DNA from 3 places in the Streptomyces sp. NBC_01255 genome. Region 2 is predicted to be linked to each of the others. Evidence: predicted binding sites of a transcription regulator. Region 2 holds the regulator's gene; each other region holds the start of a gene.
What was found. Region 2 encodes HrcA, which represses chaperone genes, less so after heat shock. Its sites were predicted from a motif close to TTNGCACTCNGNNNNNCNGAGTGCNAA; they were not measured.

Region 1 (10,569 bases), 1.9 Mb from region 2:
GCGCGGCGATCGACGCGGCGTTCTGCAGCGCGGAGCGCGTGACCTTCGCCGGGTCGATGATGCCCTCGGCGATGAGGTCGACGTACTCGTTGGTCGCGGCGTTCAGGCCGTGGCCGACGGGCAGGTTGCGGACCTTCTCCGACACGACGCCGCCCTCGAGGCCGGCGTTGACGGCGATCTGCTTCAGCGGAGCGTCGAGCGCCTTGCGGACGATGTCGGCACCGGTGGCCTCGTCACCCTCGAGCTCGAGCTTGTCGAAGACGCCATCGGCCTGCACCAGGGCGACGCCGCCGCCGGCGACGATGCCCTCCTCGACGGCCGCCTTCGCGTTGCGAACGGCGTCCTCGATGCGGTGCTTGCGCTCCTTGAGCTCGACCTCGGTCGCGGCACCGGCCTTGATGACCGCAACACCGCCGGCGAGCTTCGCCAGGCGCTCCTGCAGCTTCTCGCGGTCGTAGTCGCTGTCCGAGTTCTCGATCTCGGCGCGGATCTGGTTCACGCGACCGGCGACCTGCTCGCTGTCACCGGCACCGTCGACGATGGTGGTCTCGTCCTTGGTGATGACGACCTTGCGGGCGCGGCCCAGCAGGTCGAGGCCCGCGTTCTCCAGCTTGAGGCCGACCTCCTCGGAGATGACCGTGCCGCCGGTGAGGATGGCGATGTCGTTCAGCATGGCCTTGCGACGGTCGCCGAAGCCCGGGGCCTTGACCGCGACGGACTTGAAGGTGCCGCGGATCTTGTTGACGACCAGGGTCGACAGGGCCTCGCCCTCGACGTCCTCGGCGATGATCAGCAGGGGCTTGCCCGACTGCATGACCTTCTCCAGGAGCGGGAGCAGGTCCTTCACGGAGGAGATCTTGGAGTTGACGATCAGGAGGTAGGGGTCGTCGAGCGACGCCTCCATGCGCTCCATGTCGGTGGCGAAGTACGCCGAGATGTAGCCCTTGTCGAAGCGCATACCCTCGGTGAGCTCCAGCTCCAGACCGAAGGTCTGGGACTCCTCGACGGTGATGACGCCTTCCTTGCCGACCTTGTCCATCGCCTCGGCGATGAGCTCGCCGATCTGGGTGTCGGCGGCGGAGATGGAGGCCGTCGAAGCGATCTGCTCCTTGGTCTCGACATCCTTCGCCTGCTCGAGGAGCGCACCGGAGACGGCCTCGACGGCCTTCTCGATGCCGCGCTTGAGGGCCATGGGGTTGGCACCGGCGGCGACGTTGCGGAGGCCCTCGCGGACGAGCGCCTGGGCGAGAACGGTGGCGGTGGTCGTACCGTCGCCGGCGACGTCGTCCGTCTTCTTGGCGACTTCCTTGACCAGCTCGGCGCCGATCTTCTCGTACGGGTCCTCGAGCTCGATCTCCTTGGCGATGGAGACACCATCGTTGGTGATCGTGGGGGCGCCCCACTTCTTCTCGAGGACGACGTTGCGACCCTTGGGGCCGAGGGTGACCTTGACGGCGTCAGCGAGCTGGTTCATGCCGCGCTCGAGACCGCGCCGGGCCTCCTCGTCGAACGCGATGATCTTGGCCATGTGAAGTGGTCCTCCCGGACATGGGGTGGATAACGCTCCAGGACCGCGCCGACGCCCGCGACGGACGGCCTCCGCGTGTTCCGTGTGGTTCCCTGCCCCACCCGGTCGGCGACCTCGTCTGCCCGATCCTCGTAGCACTCTCACCTTCCGAGTGCTAACGCCAATGATTAGCACTCGCCCTAGGAGAGTGCAAGCGACTCTCGGGTTTCGGGCAGTCCTGACACGGGTCGGCACAGGTGCGGCACGGGTCCGGAAACGCGTGAGGGGCCCGCTTCCCCTGGGGGATGCGGGCCCCTCGACGGCGTTGCGTCGGTGGCCGATCGCGCCGCGCTCAGACGGCGAGCTTGACCATGTCCGCCTGCGGACCCTTCTGGCCCTGCGAAATCTCGAACTCGACCCGCTGCCCCTCTTCGAGGCTGCGGTAGCCATCCATCTGGATCGCGCTGTAGTGGACGAAAACATCCGCACCACCGTCGACCGCGATGAAGCCGTAGCCCTTCTCCGCGTTGAACCACTTGACGGTGCCCTGAGCCATGCCTAACTCCCCTATTACTGGCCCTTGCGCGGGAACCGCACTTCGCGGACCCGGGGTCAGACCCTGCGCCGGAACGCGTCGACCGCCGCTGAATGTATCTGCCCAACTGCCCTCTGCAACAGGTCATTCGAGCGAGAATTCTGGGCATGGCGGAAAGGGGAATTAGGGAGAATCCCTGGAGTTCCGGGGCAAGTCGGGCCCGGCAAAACGCGCAGAACGTACACAACGCACATGCACTTTGGCTGCTTCCTGACGCGCAAGGACGCATTCTCATATGCGTCCGGCATGAGCAGCGGAGGGGACTTCCCCAACTCTACCCCGCTTAACCATGCAGAATTGCCCCCTCCGCTTTATGTCGCGGAAGGGGCAATTCAAGAAAGACGGGACAGACGATGCGTCAGCCGAGGGGTCAGCAGCCTCCGGCGACGGCCGGGATGATCGAGACGCCCGCGCCGGCCGGGGTGGCCGTCTCCAGGCCCTGCTCGAAGCGCACGTCGTCGTCGTTCACGTACACGTTGACGAAGCGGCGCAGCTTGCCCTGGTCGTCCAGGACGCGGGCGGCGATGCCGGTGTGGTTCTTCTCCAGGTCCGCGATGACCTCGGCGAGGGTCGCGCCCTCGGCCGGGACCTCGGACTGCCCGCCCGTGTAGGTGCGGAGGATGGTGGGGATGCGGACGTTCACGGCCATGTCTTCGTACCTCTCAGAGGGCCAGGCCCGCGGCGCGGAACGCGTCCAGGCTCGGGCGGATGGTGGCGGTCGCCTGCGAGCCCTCGGCCACGGCGTCCAGGGTCTTGAGGCCGTCGCCGGTGTTCAGCACGACGGTGGTGAGCTCCGGGTCGATCAGCCCCGCCTCGACGAGCTTCTTCGTGACGCCGACGGTCACACCGCCCGCGGTCTCGGCGAAGATGCCCTCGGTCTGTGCGAGCAGCTTGATCGCGTCCACGACCTGCTCGTCGTTCACGTCCTCCACGGCGCCGCCGGTGCGGCGGGCGATGTCGAGGACGTACGGGCCGTCGGCCGGGTTGCCGATCGCGAGCGACTTGGCGATCGTGTTCGGCTTCTGCGGGCGGACGACGTCATGGCCGGCCTTGAAGGCGGCGGAGACCGGGGAGCAGCCCTCGGCCTGGGCGCCGAAGATCTTGTACGGCTTGTCCTCGACGAGGCCCAGCTTGATGAGCTCCTGCAGACCCTTGTCGATCTTGGTGAGCTGCGAGCCGGACGCGATCGGGATGACGAGCTGGTCGGGGATGACCCAGCCGAGCTGCTCGCAGATCTCGTACGCGAGCGTCTTGGAGCCCTCGCCGTAGTACGGGCGGAGGTTGACGTTGACGAAGCCCCAGCCCTCGCCGAGCGGGTCGCCGATGAGCTCCGAGCAGAAGCGGTTGACGTCGTCGTAGTTGCCCTCGATGGCGACGAGGTCACCGCCGTAGACGGCGGCCATGACGACCTTGCCCTGCTCCAGGTCGTGCGGGATGAAGACGCAGGAGCGGAAGCCGGCGCGGGCGGCGGCGGCGCCGACGGCGCCGGCCAGGTTGCCGGTGGAGGAGCAGGAGAGCGTGGTGAAGCCGAAGGCGCGGGCGGCCTCGAGGGCCTGCGCGACGACCCGGTCCTTGAAGGAGTGGGTCGGGTTGCCCGAGTCGTCCTTGACGAAGAGCTTGCCGGGGGCGACACCGATCTCGCGGGCGAGGTTGTCGGCCTGGACGAGCTTGGTCCAGCCCGGGTTCAGGTTCGGCTTCTCGGCGACGTCGGCCGGGACGGGCAGCAGAGGGGCGTAGCGCCAGATGTTGGCGGGGCCGGCCTCGATCTGCTTGCGCAGCGCCTCGGGGTCACCGGTGGGGAGGTCGTACGCGACTTCGAGCGGTCCGAAACAGAGTTCGCAGGCGAAGATCGGACCGAGGGCGAAGACTTCACCGCATTCGCGACAGGAAAGCCCTGAAGCGGGACCGAGGTCGACGGTGGTGGCAGAGGCGACAGTCTGTACAGCCATGGAGGCGAGGCCCTTTCTCCTCATCTTTCCCATGACGAACTTTTCGTCATGAGACGGATTTGGCACCTTCCCTAGCCGGGGGCCTCGCTGGAGGACGAGACGAACCGACTGGAGGGTTGCCGGGGCTTCAACGGGCCGTTTCCCTCTGCCCCTCTGGATGAGCGGTATTCGATTGTGAAGTGCGGTGAAGTCCTTGCGGGCTTCGTTCCTGCGCTCCGACGCGGGCGGCACCCCGACGTGCATCGGGCATCCGCGTTGTTCAAGACTGTAACCGAAGGCCCCGGCGCTTGGACGGGCCGTCCGTACCGCGAGATGGAGATCACGTGCTGGAAGAGGTGGAGCGCTGGCTGGACCGGCGGTCCTGGTCCGTGGCTGACCGGCCGATGGAGCGGATCCTCGCCGCCAAGCGAAACACGAAGGTCAGCGTCGTGCTGCCGGCGCTGAACGAGGAGGCGACGGTCGGCGACATCGTCGCCGTGATCCGCCGCGAGCTGATGTCCGAGGCGGTGCCGCTCGTCGACGAACTGGTCGTGATCGACTCGGGCTCCACCGACCGTACGGCGGAGGTGGCCGCGGCGGCCGGGGCGCGGGTGGTCGCGCGGGACGCGATCCTCCCCCGGATACCGGCCGTCCCCGGCAAGGGCGAGGTCCTGTGGCGGTCGCTCATGGTGACGAGCGGGGACGTCGTGTGCTTCGTGGACGCGGATCTGCGGGACTTCTCCGCGGACTTCGTGACGGGGATCGTGGGCCCGCTGCTCACCGACCCCGACATCGACTTCGTGAAGGCGACCTACGACCGCCCGTTCGGAGCCGGGGACACTCCTGGCCAGGGCGGTCGCGTGACCGAGCTGGTGGCACGCCCGCTGCTCAACCTGCACTGGCCGCAGCTGGCCGGCTTCGTCCAGCCGCTGGGCGGCGAGTACGCGGTGCGGCGCTCGCTCCTGGAGCGGCTGCCCTTCCCCGTCGGTTACGGAGTGGAGCTGGGGCTGCTCGTCGACGCGCTGCACACGGTGGGCCTGGACGCGCTCGCGCAGGTCGACGTGGGTGTGCGCAAGCACCGCCATCAGGACGAGCGGGCGCTCGGCCGGATGGCGGCGGCGATCTACCGGACGGCGCAGCTGCGGCTGTCGCGCGGGCACCTCGTACGGCCGCGGCTGACGCAGTTCGAGCGGGGCGAGGACGGGTTCGTCCCGCGGACCTACGCGGTGGACACGGAGGAGCGGCCGCCGATGCTCGACATCAGGGAGTACACGCGCCGCCGCGTGGCGTAACGCCACCAGATGATCCGTTTTGCCTACATTGCCCTTTTATGCGCTTCAGACAACAACACCTGGGCAGTGTGGCGGCGGTCGTCGGCCTCGCCGTGGCCTCGCTTGCGCTCTCGACGGCCGGTCCGGCCTCGGCGGACGTCATCGAGCCCTTCGGCAAGCGGTACGACGAGTCGATCTACGGCGACTTCACGACCCTCGGCAACACGGTCATGGGCTGCCCCACCTCCCCCGCGGACATGGCCGCGCGCTGCGCGGCCGCCGCGAAGGGCGAGGGCTCCGACAACAACAACACCTTCGTGATGCAGCGAATCGACGCCGCCGGCCTGGCGACGGGCGGCGGGGCACCGCAGTACGGCTCCAGTACCGGCCACGTCGTGATCCCGGCGGGCGCCGAGGTCGCGTACGCCCGGCTGTTCTGGGGCGGCAACGACGGCACGTACAAGGGCCCGAGCGGGGCCCAGCTCCAGCGCTGCGACATCTCCGGCACCGACGTCGAGGCCTCACCCGGCGACCCGGCGACGACCGCGCCGATGATCAGGGTCGGGGCGGGGGCGGCGACGCCGGTCTCGATCGACAGCATGGTCACCGACCCGTCCGACACCAACGGCCCGCACTACTACACGGGCGAGTCGGACGTGACCGCCGCCTTCGCGGGCGTCTCGGGGACGGACGCGCAGGTGGCCGTCGGCAACATCTGGGCGCCGACCGGCAAGGGCTGCGTGGCGGGCTGGTCCCTGACGGTCGTCCACAAGTTCCCCGGCCCCGACCCGGTCAAGGCCCCGGAGCGGCGGAACGTGTACGTCTACGGCGGCCACGTCCTCCAGCGCTCGACCTCGCCCGCCACCACGATCACCGTCGACGGCTTCTACCGGAGCGGTGGCACGGCACGGGCGAGCGTCACCGCGTACGAGGGCGACTGGAACACCCCGGGCGACAAGTTCCTCGTCGACGGCAAGAACGTCACCGAGGCCCACACCGGCAACACCAACAACTTCTTCGTCAGCGAGGACGACGGCGCGGTCGCCCCGAAGCTCGTCAACAACCTCAGCATCGACGCCAAGGCCTTCGACATCCCGGCCGGCGCCATCCCGCAGGGCGCGACCTCGGCGGATCTGACCTTCTCCACGAACGGCGACACCTACGTGCCGTCGGGACTGGCCTTCTCCGTGCCGGTGCCCGACCTGGAGATCACCAAGACGGCGAGCCCGCGCACGGTGAAGCCGGGCGACACCCTCACGTACACGATCACCGCGAAGAACATCAGCACGATCGACTACCCGAACGCCAAGTTCAGCGACGACCTCACCGGGAACCTCGACGACGCCGACTACAAGGGCGACGTGAAGACGGACCTGGGCGAGGTGTCGTACACGAAGCCGAAGATCGGGTACATCGGAAACATCCCCGCCGGGAAGACGGCGACCGTCACGTACTCGGTGAAGATCAAGGACCCGGTGGCCGGCGACGGGAAGCTCCGCAACAGCGTCGAGGTGGCAACCCCGCGCTCCAACTGCGGCGACGGCAGCAAGGACCCGGCCTGCGCGGTGACCCCGGTGATCGAGCCCCCGAAGCCGAGCCCGACGCCGACGCCGACGCCGACGCCGACGAACCCGGACCCTGAGCCGACGGACCCGACGACGCCGCCGACACCGACGTCCTCGGCACCGGTGGAACCCACGGACCCGCCCTCCCCGACGACCCCGGCCCCTTCCCCCTCGACGACCACGTCCGCCGCCCCGGTGGTCCCGGCGCCGGGGCCGCACGGGCAGAACGGCGGCTCGATGGCCGAGACGGGCAGCAGCGGTGAGCGGCTGTGGCTGCTCGGCGCGCTCGGCGTGGCACTCGGGGCGACGGGCCTGGTGGCGAAGGCGGCGATGCGCGGCCGACGCGAGCGCTGACCGGCACTGACCCGCACTGACTCCCGCTGACCCCCGCTGACCCTCCGTGGCCGGATCGGCCCGTCTCGTATACGTACGTTTGAGCGTTTACGGGACGGGCTAGGTTCGCCACATGGCTACTGTGCTCGTGGCATCCAACCGGGGACCCGTCTCGTACGTGCTCGGCGAGGACGGTGAGCTCGACGCCCGCAGGGGCGGAGGCGGCCTGGTCTCGGGCCTGAGCGCCATCTCGTCCCAGGACAGCCTGTGGGTGTGCGCGGCCCTAGGCGAGGGCGACCGCGAGGCCGTACGGCGCGGGATCGGCGAGCCGGGCGTCCGGATGCTGGACATCGCCCCGGACGTGTACGCCGACGCCTACAACGGCATCGCGAACTCGGTGCTGTGGTTCCTCCACCACCATCTGTACGACATCCCGCGCGAGCCCGTCTTCGACGCGGAGTTCCGGCGCCGCTGGGAGGCGTACCGGAGCTACAACCGCGCCTTCGCCGAGGCCCTGGCCGCCGAGGCGGAGGAAGGCGCGGCGGTCCTCGTCCAGGACTACCACCTGGCCCTGGTCCCGGGGATGCTCCGCGAACTCCGCCCCGACCTGCGGATCGCCCACTTCACGCACACCCCGTGGGCCTCCCCGGAGTACCTGCGGATGCTCCCGGACGACATCCGCGAGGAGCTCCTGTGGGGGATGCTCGGCGCGGACGAGCTGGGTTTCCACACCTGGGGATGGGCGTCGGCGTTCGTCAGCGGCGCGTCCATGGACGGCGCGGCGGGGTCGGCCCAGGGCCTGTGGCGCAGCGGGGACCCCTGGCGCGGGGTGGAACACATGCGGCACGGCTCGGAAAAGGCCCACACCCGGGTCCGGGCGTACCCACTCGGCGTGGACGCCGACGAGCTGCGGGCGCTCGCGCACCGCCCCGAGGTGGACGAACGGCTGGCCCGGCTCCGGGAGGAGATCGGCGACCGCAGGACGATCGTCCGTGTCGACCGCACCGAGCTCTCCAAGAACATCCTCCGCGGCCTCCTCGCCTACCGCGAGCTGCTCACCACCCACCCCGAGTGGCGCGACCGGGTGGTCCACCTGGCCTCGGCGTACCCCTCGCGGCAGGACCTGGAGTCGTACCGCCAGTACACGACCGCGGTGGCGCGGCTCGCCTCGGAGATCAACACCGAGTTCGGCACTGCCGACTGGCAGCCGGTCCTGGTCTCGGTACGGGACGACTTCACCCGCTCCCTGGCCGCCTACCGCCTCGCGGACGTGGCCCTGGTGAACCCGGTGCGCGACGGCATGAACCTGGTCGCGAAGGAGATACCGGTCGTCTCGGAGGCCGGCTGCGCGCTGGTCCTGTCGCGGGAGGCGGGGGCGTACGAGGAACTGCGCGAGGACGCGCTCACCGTGAACCCGTTCGACGTGTCGGAGACCGCCGAAGCCCTCCACACCGCCCTGTCGATGCCGCCGACCGAACGCGCCGCCCGCTCCGAACGCCTCGCCACGGCGGCCACGGCCCTGCCACCACAACGCTGGTTCCTGAACCAACTGGAGGCGCTGCGCGACTAGGGAGTGCCTTCCTTCCGCTCCCGACGCTCGCGGCCCCAGGCCGCCAGCGGCTCCAGGGCGTCGTTGAGGCGCATCCCGTCCTTCGTCAGGCCGTACTCGACGCGGGGCGGGACCTCGTCGTACGAGACGCGGTCCACGATCCCGTCGGCCTCCATCTCCCGCAGGTGGGAGGCGAGCACCTTCTCGGTGATGCCGGGAATCAGCCGCCGCAGCGCGCCGAAGCGGCTCCGCGGGTGGACGTGGAGCGCCCACAGGATGAGCACCTTCCACTTGCCGCCGATCACCTCCATCGAGGTGTCGATCCCGCAGACGTGCTCGTCGTCGGCCCCGGGCCGGTTCAGCGTCGCCATCCCCCACACCCTTCTGACGTGTTCACTCACCTCAGGGTAACCACCCACTTCCAAGTGGGTACTTGAGCAGGTCAGGGCCCTGGAGCAGCCTGGGGGCATGACACAGAACACCGCACAGAAGACCCCCGTCACCCTGCTCGGCCTCGGTGCGATGGGCACCGCCCTGGCCCGTACCTGGCTCACCGCCGGTCACCCGCTCACCGTCTGGAACCGCACCCCGGGCCGCGCGGCCGGACTTGTCGGCGAGGGTGCGAAGCCCGCCGGCAGCGCCGCCGAGGCGGTCGCCGCGAGCACCCTCGTCGTCGTCTGCCTCCTGGACGACGCCTCGGTCGGCGAGGCCCTCGCCGACGCCGACCTGGCGGGGAAGGACCTCGTCAACCTCACCACCACGACCCCGGCCCAGGCCCGCGCCCGCGGCGAGTGGGCCCGCGAGCGCGGGGCCCGCTACCTGGACGGCGGGATCATGGCCGTACCGCCGATGGTCGGCATCCCGGAGGCCGGCGGGTACGTGTTCTACAGCGGCTCGAAGGAGCTGTTCGCGGAGCACCGGGAGACCCTGGCCGTGCCCGTGGGCACCACGTACGTCGGCGAGGACGCGGGCCACGCGGCCCTGTACGACGTGGCCCTGCTCAGCGCGATGTACGGGATGATCTCGGGCGCCACGCACGCCTTCGCCCTGATCCGGAAGGAGGACATCGACCCGGTCGCGTTCGCCCCGCTGCTCGTGGACTGGATCACGGCGATGGCCGGCCCGTCGATCACACAGACCGGCAAGCAGCTGACGAGCGGCGCCCTCACCGAGGACGTGGTCTCCAACCTGGCCATGCAGGTGGCCGGTGTCCCGACCTTCCTCACCACGGCCGAGGAGCAGGGCGTGAGCCCGGAACTGATCAGCCCGTTCTTCGAGCTGATGCGCCGCCGGCTGGCCCTCGGCAGCGGCGACGAGGACCTCACGGGCGTGGTCGACCTGCTCGTACGAGGGAAGTGACCGGTCAGGCCCCCCGTACCGCCTCCGCGAGCGCGGCCAGGAAGTCCACGACCCCCGGCGGGCCCGCCACCGAGAGGTCCGCGCGGGCGGCGAGTTCCGGGACCTCGGTGGAGCCGCTGCAGACCAGGAGGCCGGGGGTGCCGTCGGAGCGGAGTTTCTCGACGGCGGCGAAGGCGGGCAGGTCGCCCAGGTCGTCGCCCGCGTAGAGCACGGATCCGGCGCCCGTCTCCCGTACGTACTCGGCGAGCGCCACGCCCTTGTCCATGCCCGGGGGCCGCAGCTCCAGGACCATGCGGCCGGGTTCCAGGACCAGGCCGTGGTGGGTGGCGAGGTCGCCGAGGGGGCCCTTGAGGGCCTCGAAGGCGCCTTCCGGGTCGAGGGCGCGGCGGGTGTGGACGGCGACCGCCCGGCCCTTCTCCTCGATCCAGACGCCCGGCCAGGCGCCGGCCCGGTCGAGGAAGC
Region 2 (10,569 bases):
CGCTCGAAGAAGTGCTGCCCGCTCGCCGGGTAGTGGGCGGTGACCGGGTGCGGGACCTGGTCGAGGTTGATCCGCTGGATCACCCCGGCCAGGCCCAGCGAGTGGTCGCCGTGGAAGTGCGTGACGCAGATCCGGTCGAGGTCGTGCGCCGCGACCCCGGCGCGCAGCATCTGGCGCTGGGTGCCCTCGCCGGGGTCGAAGAGGATGCCCTGGCCGTCCCAGCGCAGCAGATAGCCGTTGTGGTTGCGGTGCCGGGTCGGGACCTGGCTGGCGGTCCCGAGGACGACCAGTTCGCGTACGGACACGGGTTATCCGGGCGGCCAGTTGAGACCGCGGCCGCCCAGCACGTGCGCGTGGGCGTGGAAGACGGTCTGACCGGCGCCGGTGCCGGTGTTGAAGACGATCCGGAAGCCGTGGCCGTCGATCTTCTCCTGCGCGGCGATCTCTCCCGCCTCCCGCAGTATGTCGGCGGCGACGGACGGCGCGGCGGCGGCCAGGGACGCGGCGTCCGGGTAGTGGAGCCGCGGGATGACGAGGATGTGCGTGGGCGCCTGCGGGTTGATGTCGCGGAACGCGAGGGTCGTCTCGGTCTCGCGCACGATCGTCGCCGGCACCTCCCCTTCCGCGATCTTGCAGAACAGGCAGTCGCTCTGCGGCTCTCCGGCCATGGCCTGGGCCTCCTCGCCTTGTCGGTCGATACACGTCGGTACGACGGGAATGCTATCCGCCGCCACCGACAGGACCCGCTCCCCGGTCAGTCCTTCGGCGCGCGGCGGTTCAGGGCCGAGCGGCTCACCCAGTACGTGATGATCACCGCCCAGAACAGCGGCGTGCCGAGCCCGCCCACCACGCCCGAGTCGAAGGACCACAGGGCGAGCGCGGCGAGCGAGTAGAGGCCGAGGAGCCCGACGGCCCCGGCCATGAACAGCACCGGCCGGCAGTTGCGCGCCACGAGGAGCATGGGGCGGCGCAGCCGGGGCGGCACCCTACGGGCCATCCACACGCCCCATCCCGTCCAGGCGCCCACGAGCACGGCCAGGCCGACCAGCAGCGGGCCGGCCGCGTCGGCCCAGGTCGCGCGGCCGGGGATCCAGGCGATGGCGACGGCGGAGGCCACGAAGCCGAGCAGGGCCACCCAGCGGGCCCCGGCCGCGGTGTTCCAGGCCATGGCCTCCAGGTTGTAGCGGGCCTTGCGGTCGTCGAGGTCGAGCGCGGCGGAGGCCACGAAGCCCTCGGCGGCCTGCGTCCAGGCCCCGCGCCGGAACCAGCGGCGCCGCAGCCGCAGCAGCGAGAGGTTGTTGTGGGCCTCGCTGCTCTGCGGGTTGAGCCGCAGGGCCGTCTCGTACGCCCGCTGCGCGGTGGCGTGGTCGCCCCGGCGCTGGGCGGTCAGGCCCACCAGGAAGTGCGCCGCGTCCTCCTCGGGGCCGAGGGCGACGGCGGCCCGCGCCGCCTCGTACGCCTCGACCGCGCGGCCCCGGCTGCGGGCGTGTTCGGCGTGCTCGGCGAGGGCGGTGCCGAGCGCGTAATGACTGCCCCAGTACTGCGGGGCGATCCCGACGGCCCGCCGGGCCGTGGTCTCGGCCTCCGGGAACCGCTTCAGGGCCAGCAGGATCTGGACGCGCATCAGCCAGCCCATGAGCAGCTCGGGCCGGGCGCCCAGCGCCTGGTCCACCGCGGCCAGGGCGGCCGGGGCGTCGCCGGCCCGGTGGTGGCAGCGGGCGAGCAGGACGAGGGCGTCGGCGTCCTCCGGGTCGGTCGCCAGGTGCTGGGCGACGAGCGCCCCGGCCTGCTCGTACCGTCCGGTGTCGTACAGCGCCTCGGCGCGCAGGAGCGCGGTCGGAGTGGTCACAGCTTGCGCTTCCGCTTCAGGTAGGCGAGAAGGTCGTCGTAGAGCCCGCCCTCGTTGGCGAACATGGCGACGTTCCGGGCGGCGGCGAACCACGGCTCCGTGGACGGCTTGATCTGCTTGGCCGCGCCGAGCAGATCCTTCGTCGTGATCAGGCGTACGGAGCCGCTGCGGGCGGAGTCGAGGAGCGCGGCCTCGGCGGCGGTCTCGCAGAGGTGGGCGAGGTCGGCGCCGGAGAAGTCCTCGGTGACCTTGACGAGCTTGCCGAGGTCGACGGCCTCGATGGGGCGCTCGCGCAGGTGGTAGCGGAGGATCGCCTCCCGGGCGGCGGCGTCGGGCGGCAGCACGAGGAGCGTGCGGTCGAGGCGGCCGGGGCGGCGGAGCGCGATGTCCACGTCCCAGGGCACGTTGGTGGCGGCGAGCACGAAGACGCCTTCGTTGCCGGCGCCGCTCGCGATGCCGTCGAGCTCGGTGAGGAGCTGGTTGACGACGTTGCGCAGACCGCTGTGGTGGGTGCGGGAACGCTTGGCGCCGAGGGCGTCCAACTCGTCGAGGAAGACGACGCAGGGGGCCTGGCGGCGGGCCGTCTCGAAGATGTCGTGGATGTTCTTCTCGGAGGCCCCGATCCACATGTCGAGGACGTCGGAGAGCGAGACGGTGAGGAAGTTCGCGCCGAGCTCGCCCGCGACGGCCCGGGCGATGAAGGTCTTGCCGCAGCCGGGCGGCCCGTACAGGAGCAGTCCGCCGCGCAGCGACTTGCCGTACAGCCTGCGCAGTTCGGGGTTGCGCATGGGGGCGAGGAAGGCGGCCTCCAGGCGGTCCTTGACCTCCTCCATGCCGCCGACGTCGGCGAGGCGTACGGAGCCGGGGGCGTCCACGTCCCAGGCGGCGGCGTCCCCGGCGGGCCCGTCACCGCCGTCGGCCTGCGGGTCCTCCAGGAAGCGGGGGCCGACGAGGTCCTGGACCTGCTGCTCGGCGGCGTCCCAGTCGAAGGAGGGGGCGTTGCCAGGGGCGGGGGCCTCGGGTGCTTCGGGTGCGGGCTGCTCGGCGGCGGGAGGCTGCACCGGAGCCGGAGCCGGAGCCGGAGCCGGGGCAGGCGCCGCGGCCGGGGGCATGCCCATCGCCCGCATCATCAGCGCGCGGGCGTCCGCGTCCCCGGGCGCGTGCTGGAGGGCGACCGCTGCCTCCGCGACGGCCTCCTCGTTGCGCCCCTCGGAAAGGAGCAGCTCGGCGAAGTGGAGGCGCAGGGGTACGTCACCGGGGGCGGCGGCAACGGCGGTGCGCAGACTGCGGATCAGAGGGGACTCGTCGGCCATGCGGCCACCCTATGAAGCCCCCCGGGGCAGCCGTCCACCGGGTTCCGGCAAAAAAGGCCGTCCGGGCAGGAAGGCCGTCCGTACACTGCGCCGGATGAGACGCGACGGCGCGCTGCGCAAGCTGACGGTGGACGGCACGGTGTGGCTCTGGAATGTCCGCCACCGCCACCCCGACTGCCGTACGGTCCTCACCCTGCGCCGCGCCGAGACCCGGCACGCCCAGCTCCGCCTGGTCTTCCGGGACGGGCCGGGCCGGATCGTGGCGGGCTATCCGATGGGCCTGGGCGAGGTGGCCGCCGTCGGAGGGGGCTGGCTCAACCTCAACGAGCCGGGTGTGGTGCGCCGTTTCCTCGAAGAGGCCCTGACCCGGGACCTCGTCCCCACCGCACACGGGCAGTGGGAGGAGGACGGCTGGCCGCTCTTCGACACGCTCACGGCGACCGAACCCCCTTCCGCTTAGCTCCAGCGGCCGGTGCGCCCCAGGACGAGGGCCGTCGCCGCCGTACCCGCCGTGGAGGTGCGCAGGACGCTGCGGCCCAGCCGGTACGGCTTCGCGCCGGCCGCCTCGAAGGCCGCGAGCTCGTCCGGGGAGACTCCGCCCTCGGGGCCGACGATCAGCACGATCGAACCCTTCGCGGGCAGTTCGGCGGTGGCCAGCGCACCGGACGGATGCGCACGGTCCTCGTGCAGGACGGCGGCGAAGTCGGCGGCCGCGAGGAGGGCGGCGAGCTGCTTGGTCGTCATCAGGTCGGCGACCTCGGGGAAACGGGTGCGGCGCGACTGCTTGCCCGCCTCGCGCGCGGTGGAACGCCACTTGGCGAGCGCCTTGAGACCCCGGTCGCCCTTCCACTGGGTGATGCAGCGGGACGCGGCCCAGGGCACGATCGCGTCGACCCCGGTCTCCGTCATGGTCTCGACGGCGAGTTCGCCCCGGTCGCCCTTGGGCAGCGCCTGCACGACCGTGATCCGCGGCTCCTCCGCGGGGTCCTCGTGCACCTCGTCGACCCGCACGGTCAGCTGGTCCTTGCCCTCGGCGGCCAGCACCACGCACTCGGCCCAGCGCCCCCGGCCGTCGGCGAGGACGAGCTCCTCGCCCTCCCGGAGCCGCTTCACGGAGACGGCGTGCCGGCCCTCGGAACCGTCCAGGAGGAAGCTCCCGGGGCCGGGGACGGCGTCGACGACGAAGACGGGTGCGGTCATGAAGCGCTCCTGTGAGCCAGGTCGGAGAGTGCGGTGTCGAGTTCGGCGGCCAGGACCTCGACGAGCTGCCCGGCGGGGAGTTCGCGGGCGAGACGGTGGCCCTGTCCGGCCCACAGGGCCATGCCCTGGGCGTCGCCGGAGGCGGCGGCGGCCTTGCGGAGCGGGGCGGTGAGGTGGTGGACCTCGGGGTAGGCGGCGGGGGCGTACGGCCCGTGCTCGCGCATGAAGCGGTTGACGAGCCCGCGCGCCGGACGCCCGGAGAAGGCCCGGGTGAAGGCGGTCCGGGTGAAGAGCGGATCCGTCAGGGCCCGCTTGTGCAGCGGGTGCGCGCCGGACTCGGGGCAGCCGAGGAAGGCGGTGCCGAGCTGGGCGGCGTCGGCCCCGGCGGCGAGGGCGGCGGCGATCTGCGCGCCGCGCATGATCCCGCCGGTGGCGACGATCGGCAGCGCGACGCTCTCGCGGACCTGGGTGACGAGGGCGAGGAGCCCGGTCCCCGGAGTGTCGTCGTCCTGCGGGTCGTCGCGGTACGTGCCCTGGTGGCCGCCGGCCTCGACGCCCTGGACGCAGACGGCGTCGGCACCGGCCCGCTCGGCTGCGACGGCGTCCTCGGCGGAGGTGACGGTGACGAGCGTGAACGTTCCGGCACGGGCGAAGGCGGCGAGCGTCTCGGGCGGGGGACAGCCAAAGGTGAAGGAGACGACGCGGACCGGGTCGTCCAGGAGGATCGCCATCTTGGCGTCGTGGCCGTCGTCGCGGCAGTCGTCGGCCTCCCCGAGGGAGGTCTCGTACCAGGTCGCCTCGCCGGCGAGCTGGTGCCGGTAGACCTCGACGGCGGCGGGATCGGCGTGCGGGCCGACCTGCGGCATGAAGAGGTTGACGCCGAAGGGGCGCGCGGTGAGCCCGCGCACCTGCTTGATCTCCTGGTACAGGCCTCCGGCCGTCTTGTACCCGCCGGCCAGGAAGCCGAGCGCACCGGCCTCGCAGACGGCTCCGACGAGCTCGGGACAGGAAGCGCCACCCGCCATGGGGGCCTGCACGATCGGATACCGAAAGAGATCGTTCAGTGCGGTGGTGGACATACGGGCATCGTTTCATGACGGCCCCGGCGGGCCGAATCGGTACGTCAGGTCACGGAAGGCGGGCTTCCGGAACCTCAGGAACCTCAGGAATCTCCGGAACCTCAGGAAGAGGGAAGGGGCGGAACAGCTCGTCGCCGTCCCGCCCCTTCCCTCACGATGCCGTCCGGTCAGGTCCGCCCGTTGAAGGCGTCCTTCAGGCGCGAGAACAGCCCCTGCTGGCCCGGCTGGAACTGCCCGGTGGGCCGCTCCTCGCCGCGCAGCTTGGCCAGCTCGCGCAGGAGCCGCTCCTGCTCCGCGTCGAGCTTTCCGGGGGTCTGCACCTCGACGTGCACGATCAGGTCGCCCCGGCCGTTGCCCCGCAGGTGCGTGACGCCGCGGCCGTGCAGCGGAACCGACTGGCCGGACTGCGTGCCCGGACGGATGTCGATCTCCTCGATGCCGTCGAGGGTCTGCAGCGGCACCTTCGTGCCGAGCGCGCCCGCCGTCATCGGGATGGTCACCGTGCAGTGCAGGTCGTCGCCGCGCCGCTGGAACGTGTCGTGCGGGATCTCGTGGATCTCGACGTACAGGTCACCGGCCGGGCCGCCGCCGGGGCCGACCTCGCCCTCGCCGGCGAGCTGGATCCGGGTGCCGTTGTCGACACCGGCCGGGATCTTGACCGTGAGGGTGCGACGGGACCGGACCCGGCCGTCGCCCGCGCACTCGGGGCACGGGGTCGGGACGACGGTGCCGAAGCCCTGGCACTGCGGGCAGGGCCGGGAGGTCATGACCTGGCCCAGGAAGGACCGGGTGACCTGGGAGACCTCACCGCGGCCGCGGCACATGTCACACGTCTGCGCGGAGGTGCCGGGCGCGGCACCCTCACCCGAACAGGTGGTGCAGACGACGGCCGTGTCGACCTGGATGTCCTTGGTGGTGCCGAAGGCCGCCTCGTTGAGGTCGATCTCCAGGCGGATCATGGCGTCCTGGCCGCGGCGGGTCCGCGAGCGCGGTCCGCGCTGCGAGGCCGTGCCGAAGAAGGCGTCCATGATGTCGGAGAAGTTGCCGAAGCCACCGGCCCCGAAGCCGCCCGCGCCGCCGCCGGAGGCCGAGAGCGGGTCGCCGCCGAGGTCGTAGACCTGCTTCTTCTGCGGGTCCGAGAGGACCTCGTAGGCGGCGTTGATCTCCTTGAAGCGTTCCTGCGTCTTCGGATCGGGATTGACGTCCGGGTGCAGCTCGCGCGCGAGCCTCCGGAAAGCCTTCTTGATCTCGTCCTGGGAAGCGTCGCGGCGCACGCCGAGTACGGCGTAGTAGTCCGTGGCCACTTACGACTCCGCCAGGATCTGTCCGACGTAACGTGCCACTGCGCGTACCGCTCCCATCGTTCCGGGGTAGTCCATGCGGGTCGGTCCGACCACGCCGAGTTTGGCGACTGCTTCGCCGCCCGAACCGTAGCCGACCGAGACGACCGAGGTGGAGCTCAGCCCCTCGTGGGCGTTCTCGTGCCCGATGCGTACGGTCATGCCCGATTCCTTGGCCTCGCCCAGCAGCTTGAGGAGCACGACCTGCTCCTCCAGGGCTTCCAGGACGGGCCTGATCATCAAGGGGAAGTCGGGTCCGAAGCGGGTGAGATTGGCGGTTCCGCCGATCATCAGCCGCTCCTCGTGCTCCTCCACGAGCGATTCGAGGAGGGTCGCGAGCACGGTCGAGACCGTGGCGCGGTCCTCGAGCTCCTCGAAGGACTCGGGGAGGTCCTGCACCAGCTGCGGCACGTCGGCGAACCGGCGGCCGACCACCCGGCTGTTGAGCCGGGCCCGCAGGTCGGCGAGGGAGGTCTCGCCGAACGGCGCGGGACAGTCGATGACGCGCTGCTCGACGCGGCCGGTGTCCGTGATGAGCACAAGCATCAGGCGGGCCGGGGCCAGCGCGAGCAGCTCCACGTGACGGACGGTCGAGCGGGTCAGCGAGGGGTACTGGACGACGGCGACCTGACGGGTCAGCTGAGCCAGCAGCCGGACCGTACGCCCGACGACGTCGTCGAGATCGACCGCACCGTCCAGGAAGTTGTGGATCGCGCGCCGCTCGGGCGTCGACAGCGGCTTGACGCCGGCCAGCCGGTCGACGAAGAGCCGGTAGCCCTTGTCGGTCGGGATGCGCCCGGCACTGGTGTGAGGCTGGGCGATGTAGCCCTCCTCCTCCAGCACGGCCATGTCGTTGCGGACCGTGGCGGGCGAGACGCCGAGCTTGTGGCGCTCGGTGAGCGCCTTCGAGCCGACCGGCTCCTCCGTCCCGACGTAGTCCTGGACGATGGCGCGCAAGACCTCGAGTCTGCGTTCGCTGAGCATCGTGCGCACCTCCAGCTGTCGTCGTCGTTCCGGATGCTCCGGTTGCTCCGGTTTTGGCACTCACCCTGCCCGAGTGCCAGCAATCCCCCGGCCAGTGTACGGCGGCGGACAACGCTCCTGGCAAGGAGGCGGGGGCGCACCGGTTAGCGTCGCCCCATGGACATCGATTGGGAAGCGTACGGGTGGGAGCGGTTGGCGGACGGAGTGGGCAGGCGCCGGCTGCCCGGCTGGGACGCCACGGTGGGCCTGGTGGTGGGCGCGAAGGCGGTCCTGCTCTACGACACGGGCTCGACGCTCGCGGAGGGGGCCGAGCTGCGGGCGCAGATCGCGGCGTTGACGGACGGCCGAAGAGTGACGCACATCGCACTGAGCCACCCGCACTTCGACCATGTCTTCGGCACCGCCGCCTTCGCGGGCGCGGAGGTCTTCGGCGCGGTGGGCGTGGACGAGCTGCTGGGCCGGGAACGGGACCGGGAGGACCTGCGCGGGGACGCCGTACGACAAGGGGTCGACGAGCGGGCGGCGACGGAGGCCGCCGACGTCCTGGTGGCCCCGCGGCACGTGGTCTCCGGCGAGTGGACGCTCGACCTGGGCGGCCGGCAGGTGCTCCTGGCGAACGTCGGCCCGGGCCACACCGGCCACGACCTGGCGCTCTGCGTCCCCGGCGAGCGCGAGGTCGTCTTCTGCGGGGACCTGGTGGAGGAGTCGGGCGAGCCGCAGGCCGGACCGGACGCGATCCCGTCCCGCTGGCCGGACGCGCTGGACCGGCTGCTGTCGCTCGGCGGCGAGGAAGCGCTGTACGTGCCGGGTCACGGAGCGGTGGTGGACGCCACGTTCGTACGACGCCAGCGCGAGGAACTGGCACGCCGCTTCTCGGTCGCATAACGTCGCCCGAATGCGCAGCTACGACCCGGACCTGACGCCCGCTTGGAAGCGCTCGGCGCCCGTCCCGGAGATCCCGGCCGACCACGACCTGGTCGTCGAAGAGGTCACCACGGGCTTCTGCGGGGCGGTGATCCGCTGCGAGGCGGGCACGGTGACCCTGGAGGACCGCTTCGGCAAACACCGGGTCTTCCCGATGGAGCCACGCGGCTTCCTCCTGGAGGGCCGGGTGGTCACCCTGGTCCGCCCGACCGCCGCCGCGCCGGTACGCCCCACCCGTACGGCCTCCGGCTCGGTCGCCGTCCCGGGCGCGCGGGCGCGCGTGGCGCGGGCGGGCCGGATCTACGTGGAGGGCCGGCACGACGCCGAACTCGTCGAACGGGTCTGGGGCGACGACCTCCGGATCGAGGGCGTGGTCGTCGAGTACCTCGAAGGCATCGACGACCTGCCGTCGATCGTGGCGGAGTTCGCCCCGGCCCCGGACGCCCGCCTGGGCGTCCTGGTGGACCACCTGGTCCCGGGCTCGAAGGAATCAAGGATCGCGGCGACCGTCACGTCCCCGGACGTCCTGGTGGTAGGCCACCCGTACATCGACGTCTGGGAGGCCGTGAAGCCGTCCTCCGTGGGCATCAGAGCCTGGCCGACGGTCCCGCGCGGCCAGGACTGGAAGACGGGCGTCTGCCGCTCCCTGGGCTGGCCGCCGAACACGGGCGCGGCGTGGCAGCACATCCTGTCGAAGGTCACGTCCTACAAGGACCTGGAACCGGAACTCCTGGGCCGAGTGGAAGAACTGATCGACTTCGTGACGGCACCCTAGGACCTGTCCGGCGGATCATGGCCGGACAGGCCCTAGTCGACCAGGTCCCGCACGACCGCGTCGGCAAGCAGCCGACCCCGCAGGGTCAGAACCGCCCGCCCCGCCTCGTACGACGAGGGGTCGAGAAGCCCGTCCGCCAGCGCCTTCCGCGAGGCGTCGAGTCCGGCCGGCTTGAGGATCGACAGCTCGACCCCCTCCCGAAGCCGCAGCTCGAGCAGCACCCGCTCCACCCGCCGGTCCTCCTCCGAGAGGAGCTCCCGCCCGGCGCCCGGCGACTTGCCGGCCCCGAGGGCCGCCGCGTACGTCCCGGGGTGCTTCACGTTCCACCACCGGACGCCGCCCACGTGGCTGTGGGCGCCCGGCCCGGCGCCCCACCAGTCGGCGCCGCGCCAGTACAGCTCGTTGTGGAGGCAGCGCCCGGCCTCGGAGGTGGCCCAGTTGGACACCTCGTACCACTCGAATCCGGCCTCGGCGAAGACGGAGTCCGCGATCAGGTACCGATCGGCGTGCACGTCGTCGTCGGTCATCGGCACCTCGCCGCGCCGGATGCGGCGCGCCAGCTGCGTCCCCTCCTCCACGATCAGCGCGTAGGCGCTGACGTGGTCGGGCCCGGCGCCGATCGCCGCGTCGAGCGAGGCCCGCCAGTCGTCGTCGGTCTCCCCCGGCGTGCCGTAGATCAGGTCGAGGTTGACGTGATCGAACCCGGCCGCCCGCGCCTCGGCGACGCACGCCTCGGGGCGCCCGGGCGTGTGTGTCCGGTCGAGGATCTTCAGGACGTGCTGCTTGGCGCTCTGCATGCCGAAGGAGATCCGGTTGAACCCGCCCTCCCGCAGCTCGGCGAGGTAAGCCGGATTCACGGACTCCGGATTGGCCTCCGTCGTCACCTCGGCGTCGTCCGCGAGCCCGAACTCGTCGCGGATGGCCCCCAGCATCCGTACGAGGTCGCCGGCGTCGAGGAGCGTGGGCGTGCCGCCGCCGACGAACACCGTCCGCACCGGCCGGGGGTCGTCCCCGAGCACCTTGCGGGCGAGCCGGATCTCCTCGGCGACCTGCCCGGCGTAGTTGTCCCGGGAGGCGAGCACGCCACCGGCACCGCGCAGCTCGC
Region 3 (10,569 bases), 2.4 Mb from region 2:
CCTCACCGCCCCGGACGCGCGGACCGCCGCCGCCCTCGCCGAGGCCGAACTCCTCCTCACCGGCTGGGGCGCCACGCCCCTCACCGCCGGGATCCTCGACCGCGCGCCGCGCCTCCGGGCCGTCGTCCACGCCGCCGGCTCCGTCAAGCACCACATCACCGACGCCTGCTGGGAGCGCGGCCTCCGCGTCACGACGGCCGCCGCCGCGAACGCGCTGCCCGTCGCCGAGTACACGCTCGCCGCGATCCTCTTCGCCGGGAAGCAGGTCCTCCGCTCCGCCCAGCGTTACGCCGAACTCCGCACCGACCACGCCTGGCTGACCGAATCCGCCGCCTGGGGAAACCACCGTCGCACGATCGGCATCGTCGGCGCCTCCCGGATCGGCCGCCGGGTCATCGACCTCCTCCGCCCCTTCGACTTCGAGATCCTCCTGTACGACCCGTACGTGACGACCCCGCCGCCCGGCGTGGAGCTGACCGGCCTCGACGACCTGTGCGCCCGCAGCACCGTCGTCTCGGTCCACGCGCCCCAACTCCCGTCCACGTACCGCATGATCGGCCCGGCCCAACTCGCGGCGATGCCCGACGGCAGCACCCTGATCAACACGGCCCGCGGCTCCCTGATCGACGAGACGGCGCTCCTCCCCCACCTCCTCTCGGGCCGCCTCCACGCGATCCTCGACGTGACCGACCCGGAACTCCCGCCCCCGGACTCCCCGCTCTACACCCTCCCGAACGTCCTGCTCACCCCCCACGTGGCCGGCTCCCTCGGCAACGAACTCCACCGCATGGCGGACCAGGCGATCGAGGAGGTGACGCGGTACGTCCACGGCGAACCCTTCGCGGAGGAGGTACGGGCGTCAGACCTCCAGCGCTCGGCGTAGACGGTCGGCCTCGTCGAGGACGAGGGGGAGGACGCCGGGGTCGCAGTGGAGGACGGCGGGCAGCACGTCCGGCCAGGAGCCGAGGTGCAGGGCGAGGGCGGCACACTCCCGGGCCCGGACCGGGTCGGGGTGGACCCGGGCCAGGTCGGCGTAGACGGCGGCACACCGGAGTCCGGAGAAGTGCAGTCCGGCGAGGAGCCGGGCCGCCTCTTCGTGCGCGCCTTCTCTGACGAGGTCCCCGGCGACGGACAGCAGCAGGCCTTCGGCGTTCCGGGGATCCGTCTCCCGGGCATGGCGGCACGCCTCCTCGTAGTCGCCGAGGACGACGAGGGCCTCGGCGAGGTACTGCGCCTGGGTGGCCGGAGACGATGGCGCCGCTTCCACCCGCGCCAGCCCCACCAGGCGTACCGCCTCCTCGCGTCTCCCCAGGGCGAGCAGCGCGCGCACACGGTCCGGCAGGAAGGTGACGCCGACCCCGCCGGTCCGAAACGTCCCCACCCCCGCGAACCGGTGGGCCGCCTCGTGTGCCCGTCCGTCCCGTGCCATCCCCGCCACCACGATCAAGGACATCAGGTCCTGGTCGTACGAGCTGCCCTCCCGCCCCAGGAGCGCGGCCTGGTCCCACGCCCCCACGTCCGCCAGGCCGCGGACGGCCACCGTCAGGTTCCGCCCGGAGCTCAATCCGCCGTTCCGGGCCAGGCGGACCACCGCGTCGAAGTCGCCCTCCGCCAGGCGGGCCCCGATCACCGTCTCCGTCCAGGGGGCCCAGCCCGCGGCCAGTTCCTCCGCACGGTCCACCTCGCCCACCGCCACCAGAGCGGACACGAACCCGAGAGCTTCGTCCGCCCCGTTGCGTTCGGCCACGGCGAGCAGGGACCGCGCCTCCTCCGTCCTGCCCACCCCCGCCAGCTCCCGCACCACCCCCAGGAGCGCCTCGGCGGACGCTTCGGGACCGGGTGCCCGCAGTGTCCGTTCCGCCGCGACGAGCAACTCCCTCGCCGCTTCCGGGTCGCCCGCGTCGAGGAGCGCGTCCGCGATCCCCACCCTCACCACGGCCCCCTTCCGACCACCGTCGAGCAGGGCCTGCGTCCGCTCCCGGCGGCCCGCGTGGCAGAGCGCCCGCGCGTACGCGGCCAGCAGGTCCGCGTGCCACTCCCCGGCAAGGCGGTCGACGACCGCACCCGCCCCTTCGAGATCGCCCGCGCGCAGCCGCGCCTTCCCGAGCTTGAGCCGCAGCTGCACCGTGGCCAGGGACTCCGACTGCTCCATCACCGCCTCCGCCTCGTCGAGATGCCCGGCCTCGACGAGCCCGTCGGCGACCTGGCGGAGGATCCACTCACCGGTCGCTCCGGGCATCTCGGCGGCGGCCTTCCGGGCCCGGTCCCAGGCACCGGCCTCGGCGTACTCCCTGCCCCACCGGCCGGTCTGCGGCCCCGGAAACTGCTCCCGGGACCAGCGGTCGAGGTGCTCGAACTCGCCCGTGGCGGCCAGCGCCCGCACCGTCTCGAACAGCCAGTGGTCGCTCGGCGCCGCGCCGATGGCCGCCAGCGCCTCGGAGCGGAGCACGTCCGCCCGCTCCTCGTGGCCGGCCGCCCGCAGGGCCCGCGAACCGTCGAGGAGCAGCGCGACCGCTACGTGCGGGTCACGGGCGACCGCCTCGCGCACCAGCTGCTCGGCCTCCCCGGCGCGGTCCGCCGCGGCCAGCGCCCCGGCCACCCGCGCCACGGCCGCGACCCGAAGCAGGAAGTTCCGCTCTTCGGTGAGCGCGACGGCCCGCTCGTACTGTCCGGCCGCGCAGAGCGCGTCGAGGAGGGGCGGCAGCAGACGCCCCCGTTCCATGTCGCTCTCCACGGCGCGCACGCGCCGCTCGGCGCGGTCCAGCTCGCCGAGCGTGAGGAGGGCCGGCACCAGGTATCGCGTCAGCAACTCCTGGTCGGAGCGGTTCCCCTCGGCCAGGACGAGCCCCTCGGCCTCCGTCACCAGCTCGTCGGCGGTCGATCGGTCCCCCGCCTCCAGGAGCCTGCACGCGACCGCGCACAGCCCGTGCACCGTCTCCAGGCGGCCCTCGCTCCGGACGAGGGCCGTCGCCCGGTCGATCCGTCCCGCCGCCGCCCACGCCGCCGCCAGCTCGACCGGGATGTCACCGGCGCGCCGCGTCAGCTCGCCGCGCCGGAACCCGAGCCGCAGCATCGTCGCCACGAGCCCTGCCCGGTCGCCGTGTTCGAGGACCGCCTCGCCCGTCGCCCGGACCTCCGCCAGCGCCTCGGCCACACCACCGGTCTCCTCCTGGAGCCGGTCGTGCCGCACCTCGTCGAGGGCGCAGGCCAGCATCCGGTCCAGGTCTCCGGCCGTCCGCAGCATCGGGAAGTAGCCGTGCAGCAGGTAGTCCGGGGTGCCGTCCGGCCAGCCCCCGGCACGCCATTCCTCCGCCCAGGCGTGCAGCGTCGCCCGCCGCTGACCCAGCACGCGACGGCCCAGCATGTCCCGGGCGCCGACCACCAGTTCCTCGTGCGCGAGGAGGTACGCCTCGCCGCGTACCGCGAACGTCCGCCCCGGCCCCGTGCGCAGCACGTCCTTCACCCGGTACGGGACCTCGCCCGTCAGTTCCGCGAGGTCGTCCGCCGTCAGGCCGCCGCCGGCGGCGGTCAGCAGGCCCAGGAGCTCGTACGGGAGTCCGCCGGCCTCCAGGAGCCGCTTCAGCTCCCGCTCCGCCTCCGCCCGGATCGCCCGCGCCTTCGGGGACGGGGAGAGGATCCGTACGGCCGCGGGGTCCCGGAGCGGGTGGTCGTCCGGGACGTCGGCCGGGAGGGGCGGGTTCAGGCGGCCGGAGACGATCACCCGGAGGTCGTACGGCAGCAGGCTCGCGATCGAGTGGGCGTCCGGGCCCGTCGTCACGCCCCGGTCCTCGTCCAGACCGTCTACGAGGAGGACCAGGCGCTCGCCGCGCGCGGCGCAGGCTGCGGCGGCCGAGGCGTACAGGCGTAACAGGTGGGCCTCGCGGGTGGCGGCCGTCAGGAGCGCTGGGAGGCCTTCCCCCGCCAGTTCCGCCAGCTGCTCCAGGACGACGTCCACGTACGCGGCGACGTCGTTCTGGGCGCCGAGGCGGGCCGTGATGAAGAAGGGGACGATCCGCACCCCTGGGGGTGGGTCGAGGGCGAACCAGGAGAGCAGCGCGGTCTTGCCGGCCCAGGCCTCCGCCCGCCACCAGGCGTACGCGGGGCCGGAGTCGGCCAGGCAGAAGGCCGCGAGCTCGGCGAGTTCGGCTTCGCGGTCGACTAGTTCCGCGGGCGCGATGCGGCGGACCTGCTCCCGGTACGCGGACCGGACCGCCGGCGCTTCCGGTGACCCGATCCGGTTGCCGTCGCCGATCACGACGACGCCCGAACCGTTGGTGACCGTGACCGGCCGTTCTCCCCCTGCCCGCTCCATGCGTCCAACCTAGACTGGAAGGGTCCTACCGGGGCCCGGGAGGCGCCATGACCTTCGTACAGATAATCGACTGCAAGACGAGTCGGGTGGACGACCTGAACCGGCTCATGGACCAGTGGGTCGAGCAGACCGAGGGCAAACGGACCGCGACCCACAGCATGGTCGGCAAGGACCGTTCGGACGCCTCCCACATCGTGGAGATCGTCGAGTTCCCCTCGTACGACGTGGCCATGCGCAATTCGCAGCTCCCCGAGACCGACCGGATCTTCCGCGAGATGGTCGCGCTCTGTGACGAGATGCCGACCTTCACCGACCTGGACGTGGTCCGGGACGAGGCGCTGTACAAAACCAACGCCCGGCACCTCATGGAGATGATGGCGCGGGAGCCGGAGCTCGCACTGCTCGACGAGGTGATGGCAGAGGGATACCACGACCACGATCCGACCAACGAGCAGGACGTCATCGGCATGGACGCCGTCCGGCGCGAGGTGGAGATGTGGCGGCGCGGCTTCGACTTCACCTTCGCCATCGACGACCAGATCGCCGAGGGCGACCGGGTCTGCACCCGCTGGACCTGGAAGGGCAGCCACACCGGGGACTTCATGGGGCTCCAGCCGTCCGGCATGGACGTGACCATGACCGGCACGGTCATCCACCGCTTCCGGGACGACGGGAAGATCGTCGAGGGGTGGTGGCAGTACGACCTGCTCGGGCTCATGGGGCAGCTCGGCGCGGTGGAGGGATGACCTCCTGAGGAAATCACGAGGCCCGATGCCCCCGCGACGGGGGCACCGGGCCTCGGTGATCAGTGGCGGTCAGTGACGACGCGCCTCAGACACGCCTCAGTGGGAGTGACCGTGGCCGTGGCCGTGGCCCGCGTCCGCCGGCTCCTCTTCCTTCTTCTCCACCACGAGGGTCTCGGTGGTGAGGAGGAGGGAGGCGATCGAGGCGGCGTTCTCCAGGGCGGAGCGCGTCACCTTCACCGGGTCGATGACGCCGGCCTTGACCAGGTCGCCGTACTCGCCGGTCGCGGCGTTGAAGCCCTGGCCCTTGTCGAGCTCCGCCACCTTCGAGGTGATGACGTAGCCCTCGAGGCCGGCGTTCTCGGCGATCCAGCGCAGCGGCTCGACGGCGGCGCGGCGGACGACCGCGACACCCGTGGCCTCGTCGCCGGTCTTGCCGAGGTTGCCCTCGAGGACCTTGACGGCGTGGACCAGAGCGGAGCCACCACCGGAGACGATGCCCTCCTCGACCGCGGCGCGGGTCGCGGAGATGGCGTCCTCCAGACGGTGCTTCTTCTCCTTCAGCTCCACCTCGGTGGCGGCGCCGACCTTGATCACGCACACGCCGCCGGCCAGCTTCGCGAGGCGCTCCTGGAGCTTCTCGCGGTCCCAGTCGGAGTCCGTGGACTCGATCTCGGCCTTGATCTGGTTGACGCGACCCGCGAGCTCGTCGGCGTTGCCGCCGCCCTCGACGATGGTGGTGTCGTCCTTGGTGATCGTCACGCGACGGGCGGTGCCCAGCACGTCCAGGCCGGCCTGGTCGAGCTTGAGGCCGACCTCCTCGGCGATGACGGTGGCGCCGGTCAGCGTCGCCATGTCGCCAAGCATCGCCTTGCGGCGGTCGCCGAAGCCCGGGGCCTTGACGGCCACGGCGTTGAAGGTGCCACGGATCTTGTTCACGACCAGGGTCGACAGGGCCTCGCCCTCGACGTCCTCGGCGATGATCAGCAGCGGCTTGCTGGCGCCGGCCTGGATGACCTTCTCCAGGATCGGCAGCAGGTCCTGGATCGAGGAGATCTTGCCCTGGTTGATCAGGATGTACGGGTCGTCGAGGACGGCCTCCATACGCTCCTGGTCGGTGACCATGTACGGGGACAGGTAGCCCTTGTCGAAGGCCATGCCCTCGGTGAAGTCGAGCTCCAGGCCGAAGGTGTTGGACTCCTCGACGGTGATGACACCGTCCTTGCCGACCTTGTCCATCGCCTCGGCGATGAGCTCGCCGACCTGCTGGTCCTGCGCGGAGAGCGCGGCGACGGCGGCGATGTCGGACTTGTCCTCGATCGGGCGCGCGGTGGCGAGGAGCTCCTCGGAGACGGCCTTGACGGCGGCGTCGATGCCCTTCTTCAGGGCGGCCGGGGAGGCGCCGGCGGCGACGTTGCGCAGACCCTCGCGGACCAGGGCCTGGGCGAGCACGGTGGCGGTGGTGGTGCCGTCACCCGCGATGTCGTTGGTCTTGGTCGCCACCTCCTTCACCAGCTGGGCGCCGAGGTTCTCGAACGGGTCGTCGATCTCGACCTCGCGGGCGATCGTGACACCGTCGTTGGTGATGGTGGGGGCGCCGAACTTCTTGTCGATGACGACGTTGCGGCCCTTGGGGCCGATCGTCACCTTCACCGTGTCGGCAAGCTTGTTGACGCCGCGCTCAAGGGCGCGACGGGCGTCCTCGTCGAACTTCAGGATCTTCGCCATGGGAGCGGTTCAGCCCTCTCGGAATCGTATGGAAACGAACTGCGCCCCCGGACGCCCTGTGCGGGGTCAAGGGGCGCAGCTCAAAGCATCCACTTCGGATACTTCGGTGAATTACTTCTCGATGATCGCGAGCACGTCGCGAGCCGAGAGGACGAGGAACTCCTCGCCGTTGTACTTCACCTCGGTGCCGCCGTACTTGCTGTAGAGCACGATGTCGCCGACCTGAACGTCGAGCGGAAGACGCTCGCCGTTCTCGAAGCGGCCCGGGCCCACGGCGAGGACAGCACCCTCCTGGGGCTTCTCCTTCGCGGTGTCCGGGATGACCAGGCCAGAGGCGGTGGTCTGCTCGGCGTCGAGCGGCTGGACCACAATGCGGTCCTCGAGCGGCTTGATGGCAACCTTGGAGCTGGTGGTCGTCACGATCCGACCTCCCCCTTCGGAGATTACGGGGTCAACTGTCTGAGGTGGCGACCAGGTGGATCCGTCGTCGCGGGTGCCGGACCTGCCTGTCGCTGTGTTGGCACTCTCCAGTGGGGAGTGCCAGAGCCGAGACTATGACCGCGATTAGCACTCGGTCAAGCGGAGTGCCAATTCCATGCCGTCGCGCGTCGTTCTGGTCTCGGTATGGGCAACGCCGTGACGGACCCTCCGGTTCCGGACGAGGGTGCGGCCATGACGACCCCTCCCCCTCCGGTACGCACGGCCGGCGACATCCTGTTCGGGATCCTGCTCCTCGTCCTGGAGGGCGTGCTCGTCCTGATCGCCGCCTTCACCCTGGGCATGCGCGGGTGGGCCGACAGCTACGGTCCGGCGCCTGCGGGACCGCCCCCGGTGGACTGGGTGCCGGTACTCGTCTTCGGAGCGATCACCGGCGGCGTCCTGCTGCTCGCCTGGGCGATGCTGCGCGGCGGCTGGTCCTGGACGGCAGGGGGCCAGTTCCTGGCCGCGGCGCTGCTCGGCATCGGCACGCTGGCCTTCGGGATACAGGAGTGGGCGCGGGCGCACCCCGCGACGCCGGGGCCGACGGCCCCGGCGACCCCGTCCGAAGCACAGTGCGTGTGCCGCAGCGGGGGCGGGCCCTGCGAGTGCCCGGGAGGGTGACCCCCGGGTCAGTCGGCGTGGCCGGAGATCCGGGCCGCCGTTCCTTCCGCCACGGTCGTCGCGTCCGGCGTGGCCATCCGTTCCGCCGCCTTCCGCCCCAGCCGCTCGATCGGGTCGACCGACGAGGCGCAGCCGGAGACGGCGAGCAGCGCGCCGGCCAGCGCCGCGCCGGCGACGGCCGCACGGAGCCGTCTCGTACGGAGGCCGCTCGCACGGAGGCCGCTCGTACGGAGTTGTCTCGCACGGAGGCCGCTCGTACGGAGCCGTCTCGCACAGAGCCCGCTCACACGTAGTCCTCGAGCTTCGCGACCGCGTACCCCTTGGCCGTGATCACGTTCATCACCCTCCGGATCATGTCGGGCATCGTGCCCTTCCAGTCGCCCTTGCCCCGGAAGTGGGTGAGCACGATGTCGCCGGGGTGCAGGTCCCGGTCCCACTCGCGCCACTCCATGTGGTCCGGGAACGCCTCTGACGCCCACAGCGGGACCGCCTTGATCCCGCAGGTCTTCGCGGCGCGCAGCGTGTCCTCGTTGTAGTTGCCGTACGGCGGGCGGAAGAGCGGGGGCCGCTTGCCGAATCGTTTCTCGATGACGTCCTGCATCCCGCAGATCTCGCGCTTCTGCTGCTTGTACGAGAGCCCGGGCAGGTAGCGGTGGTTGAGGGTGTGGTTGTGCAGGGAGACCCCGCCCTCCTGCGACTTCTGCATCCTCGCGAAGTACCCGTAGTCGTCCTTGACGACGTAGTCGCTGAGGAAGGCGCTGTAGGGGATCCGGAGGTCCTTCATCATCCGCAGCAGCTCGGGGTCCTTCTCCGCGCCGTCGTCGATCGTCAGGAAGACGACCTTCTGCTTGGTCGGCACGGTCGTGAAGACGGGCGGCAGCCCCTCGCCGTCCGTCTCGAATCCCTTGCGCGTGGTGATCTTCGGTTTGACCTTCGGCGGGGCGGGCGCGTCGAGCGGGGGCCGGGCGAGGCCCCACTTCTTGGCGGCGAGCGCGCGGGCGGCCTTCTGCTTGCGGACCTTCTCGACGTACGCGCTGAGCGCCCCGGCCGACCCCGGGGCCTGCGCCTGCCCCTGCTGCCCGGGGGCGGGGGCGGGGGCGGGCGCGCGGCGCTCCGGTTCGGCGGGGCCCGCGCCGGAGCAGGCCGTGGCGGCGGAGGCGAGGGCTGCGACGACGAGAGCGGCCCCGAGGGTCCGCCGGACAGGGTGCGCGCTGATCACCATGAATTCTTCCTCTTGTCGTACAAGCGGTATGGCGCCGCATCCTGTCAGTGCTGACGCCCCGTCCGGACCACGACACCGCCGTACGGCGCCACCGTCCCCCGGCCGGCCCACAGCGCCGCAGGGCCCACAATGGGACGGGTGACCGACCTCGCCCACTTCACCGCCCTGCTCACCCCCGAGGGGCAGGCCCTGCTCGCCGCCCTGCGCGACTACGACCCCGCCCAGGAGCTGGCGGTCGTCTCCCGGCTCCGCCGCGACCACCCCGCAGAGCTCGTCACGTCGGCGGTCGGCCAGGCCCGGCTGCGCCAGCGCGCGGTGGCCAAGTTCGGCGCCGAGGACGCGTACCGGATGTACTTCACGCCCAACGGCGTCGAGCAGTCGACCCGCGCCTCGGTCGGCACGTACCGGGCGGCCCGGCTCAAGGCGCTCGGCGTCGGCAGCGTCGCGGACCTCTGCTCCGGGATCGGCGGCGACGCGATCGCCCTGGCCCGCGCCGGGATCTCCGTCCTCGCCGTCGACCGCGACCCGCTCACCGCCGAGGTGGCCCGCGCCAACGCCGAGGCCCTCGGCCTCGCCGGGCTCGTCGAGGTCCGCGAGGCCGATGTGACGGAGATCGACACGAGCCCGTACGACGCGGTCTTCGTCGACCCGGCGCGGCGCGGCGGCCGGGGCAGGATCTTCGACCCCGAGGCGTACTCCCCGCCGCTCTCCTGGGCCGTCGAAGCGGCCCGCAGGGCCCCGCACGCCGCCCTGAAGGTGGCACCCGGCATCCCGCACGAGGCCGTCCCGGCGGAGGCCGAGGCCGAGTGGATCTCGGACGGCGGGGACGTGAAGGAGGCCGTGCTCTGGTTCGGTACGGAGCCGGGCGCCCGCCGCGCCACGCTGCTGCCCTCGGGCGCCGGGATCGTCGGCCGGGGGCTGCCCGACCCGGCGGTCCGGCCGGTCGGCCGCTACCTGTACGAGCCGGACGGCGCCGTCATCCGCGCGCACCTCGTCGCCGAGGTCGCGGAGGACCTCTCGGGCGGCCTGATCGACGAGACGATCGCCTACGTCACGGCGGACGAGCTCGTCCCCACGCCGTACGCCGCCGCCTACGAGATCACCGACGAACTCCCCTTCAACCTCAAGAAGCTGAAGGCGCTGCTCCGGGAGCGCGAGGTCGGGACGCTGACCGTGAAGAAGCGCGGTTCGGCGGTCGAACCCGAGGAGATCCGGCGGAAGGTGAAGCCGAAGGGCCCCAACTCCGCGACGGTGCTGCTCACTCGGGTCGCGGGAGCCCCGACGATGCTGATCGGCCGCCCGGCGGGCGGAGGCCGGTGACCAGGGTGCCGTAAGCCGCAAGCGGCACGATCCGAACGGGGGAGAGATCATGGCGCTGCATCCGGAAGGCATGTTCACCACGGGGCCGCTCGCGCACCTCGTCGGACTGGCCGCCGGCGGACCCGACCCGCTGGAGTGGGAGG

Region 1: a site for HrcA is predicted at 1,696-1,722, ahead of groL (chaperonin GroEL). Genes of this name have one in related genera too.
Region 3: a site for HrcA is predicted at 7,348-7,374, ahead of groES (co-chaperone GroES). Genes of this name have one in related genera too.

Annotation. Positions count from the first base shown of each region.
Region 1 is NZ_CP108474.1:3,928,452-3,939,020, forward strand. Features, by position in the region: gene groL (chaperonin GroEL) at 1-1,528, opposite strand, end outside; gene OG357_RS17330 (cold-shock protein) at 1,860-2,063, opposite strand; gene OG357_RS17335 (MoaD/ThiS family protein) at 2,473-2,751, opposite strand; gene thrC (threonine synthase) at 2,765-4,051, opposite strand; SAM riboswitch class I at 4,069-4,215, opposite strand; gene OG357_RS17345 (glucosyl-3-phosphoglycerate synthase) at 4,375-5,322, shown strand; gene OG357_RS17350 (DUF7927 domain-containing protein) at 5,361-7,220, shown strand; gene OG357_RS17355 (alpha,alpha-trehalose-phosphate synthase (UDP-forming)) at 7,333-8,769, shown strand; gene OG357_RS17360 (winged helix-turn-helix transcriptional regulator) at 8,766-9,119, opposite strand; gene OG357_RS17365 (NAD(P)-dependent oxidoreductase) at 9,217-10,107, shown strand; gene otsB (trehalose-phosphatase) at 10,112-10,569, opposite strand, start outside.
Region 2 is NZ_CP108474.1:5,839,949-5,850,517, reverse strand. Features, by position in the region: gene OG357_RS26465 (ribonuclease Z) at 1-305, opposite strand, end outside; gene OG357_RS26460 (histidine triad nucleotide-binding protein) at 309-668, opposite strand; gene OG357_RS26455 (tetratricopeptide repeat protein) at 755-1,849, opposite strand; gene OG357_RS26450 (ATP-binding protein) at 1,846-3,162, opposite strand; gene OG357_RS26445 (hypothetical protein) at 3,257-3,622, shown strand; gene OG357_RS26440 (16S rRNA (uracil(1498)-N(3))-methyltransferase) at 3,619-4,362, opposite strand; gene OG357_RS26435 (nitronate monooxygenase) at 4,359-5,441, opposite strand; gene dnaJ (molecular chaperone DnaJ) at 5,609-6,745, opposite strand; gene hrcA (heat-inducible transcriptional repressor HrcA) at 6,746-7,765, opposite strand; gene OG357_RS26420 (MBL fold metallo-hydrolase) at 7,922-8,650, shown strand; gene OG357_RS26415 (DUF3097 domain-containing protein) at 8,661-9,464, shown strand; gene hemW (radical SAM family heme chaperone HemW) at 9,497-10,569, opposite strand, start outside.
Region 3 is NZ_CP108474.1:3,489,526-3,500,094, forward strand. Features, by position in the region: gene OG357_RS15170 (hydroxyacid dehydrogenase) at 1-883, shown strand, start outside; gene OG357_RS15175 (hypothetical protein) at 860-4,312, opposite strand; gene OG357_RS15180 (ester cyclase) at 4,360-5,058, shown strand; gene groL (chaperonin GroEL) at 5,155-6,783, opposite strand; gene groES (co-chaperone GroES) at 6,895-7,203, opposite strand; gene OG357_RS15195 (DUF6234 family protein) at 7,456-7,884, shown strand; gene OG357_RS15200 (hypothetical protein) at 7,893-8,171, opposite strand; gene OG357_RS15205 (polysaccharide deacetylase family protein) at 8,168-9,106, opposite strand; gene OG357_RS15210 (THUMP-like domain-containing protein) at 9,236-10,426, shown strand; gene OG357_RS15215 (hypothetical protein) at 10,476-10,569, shown strand, end outside.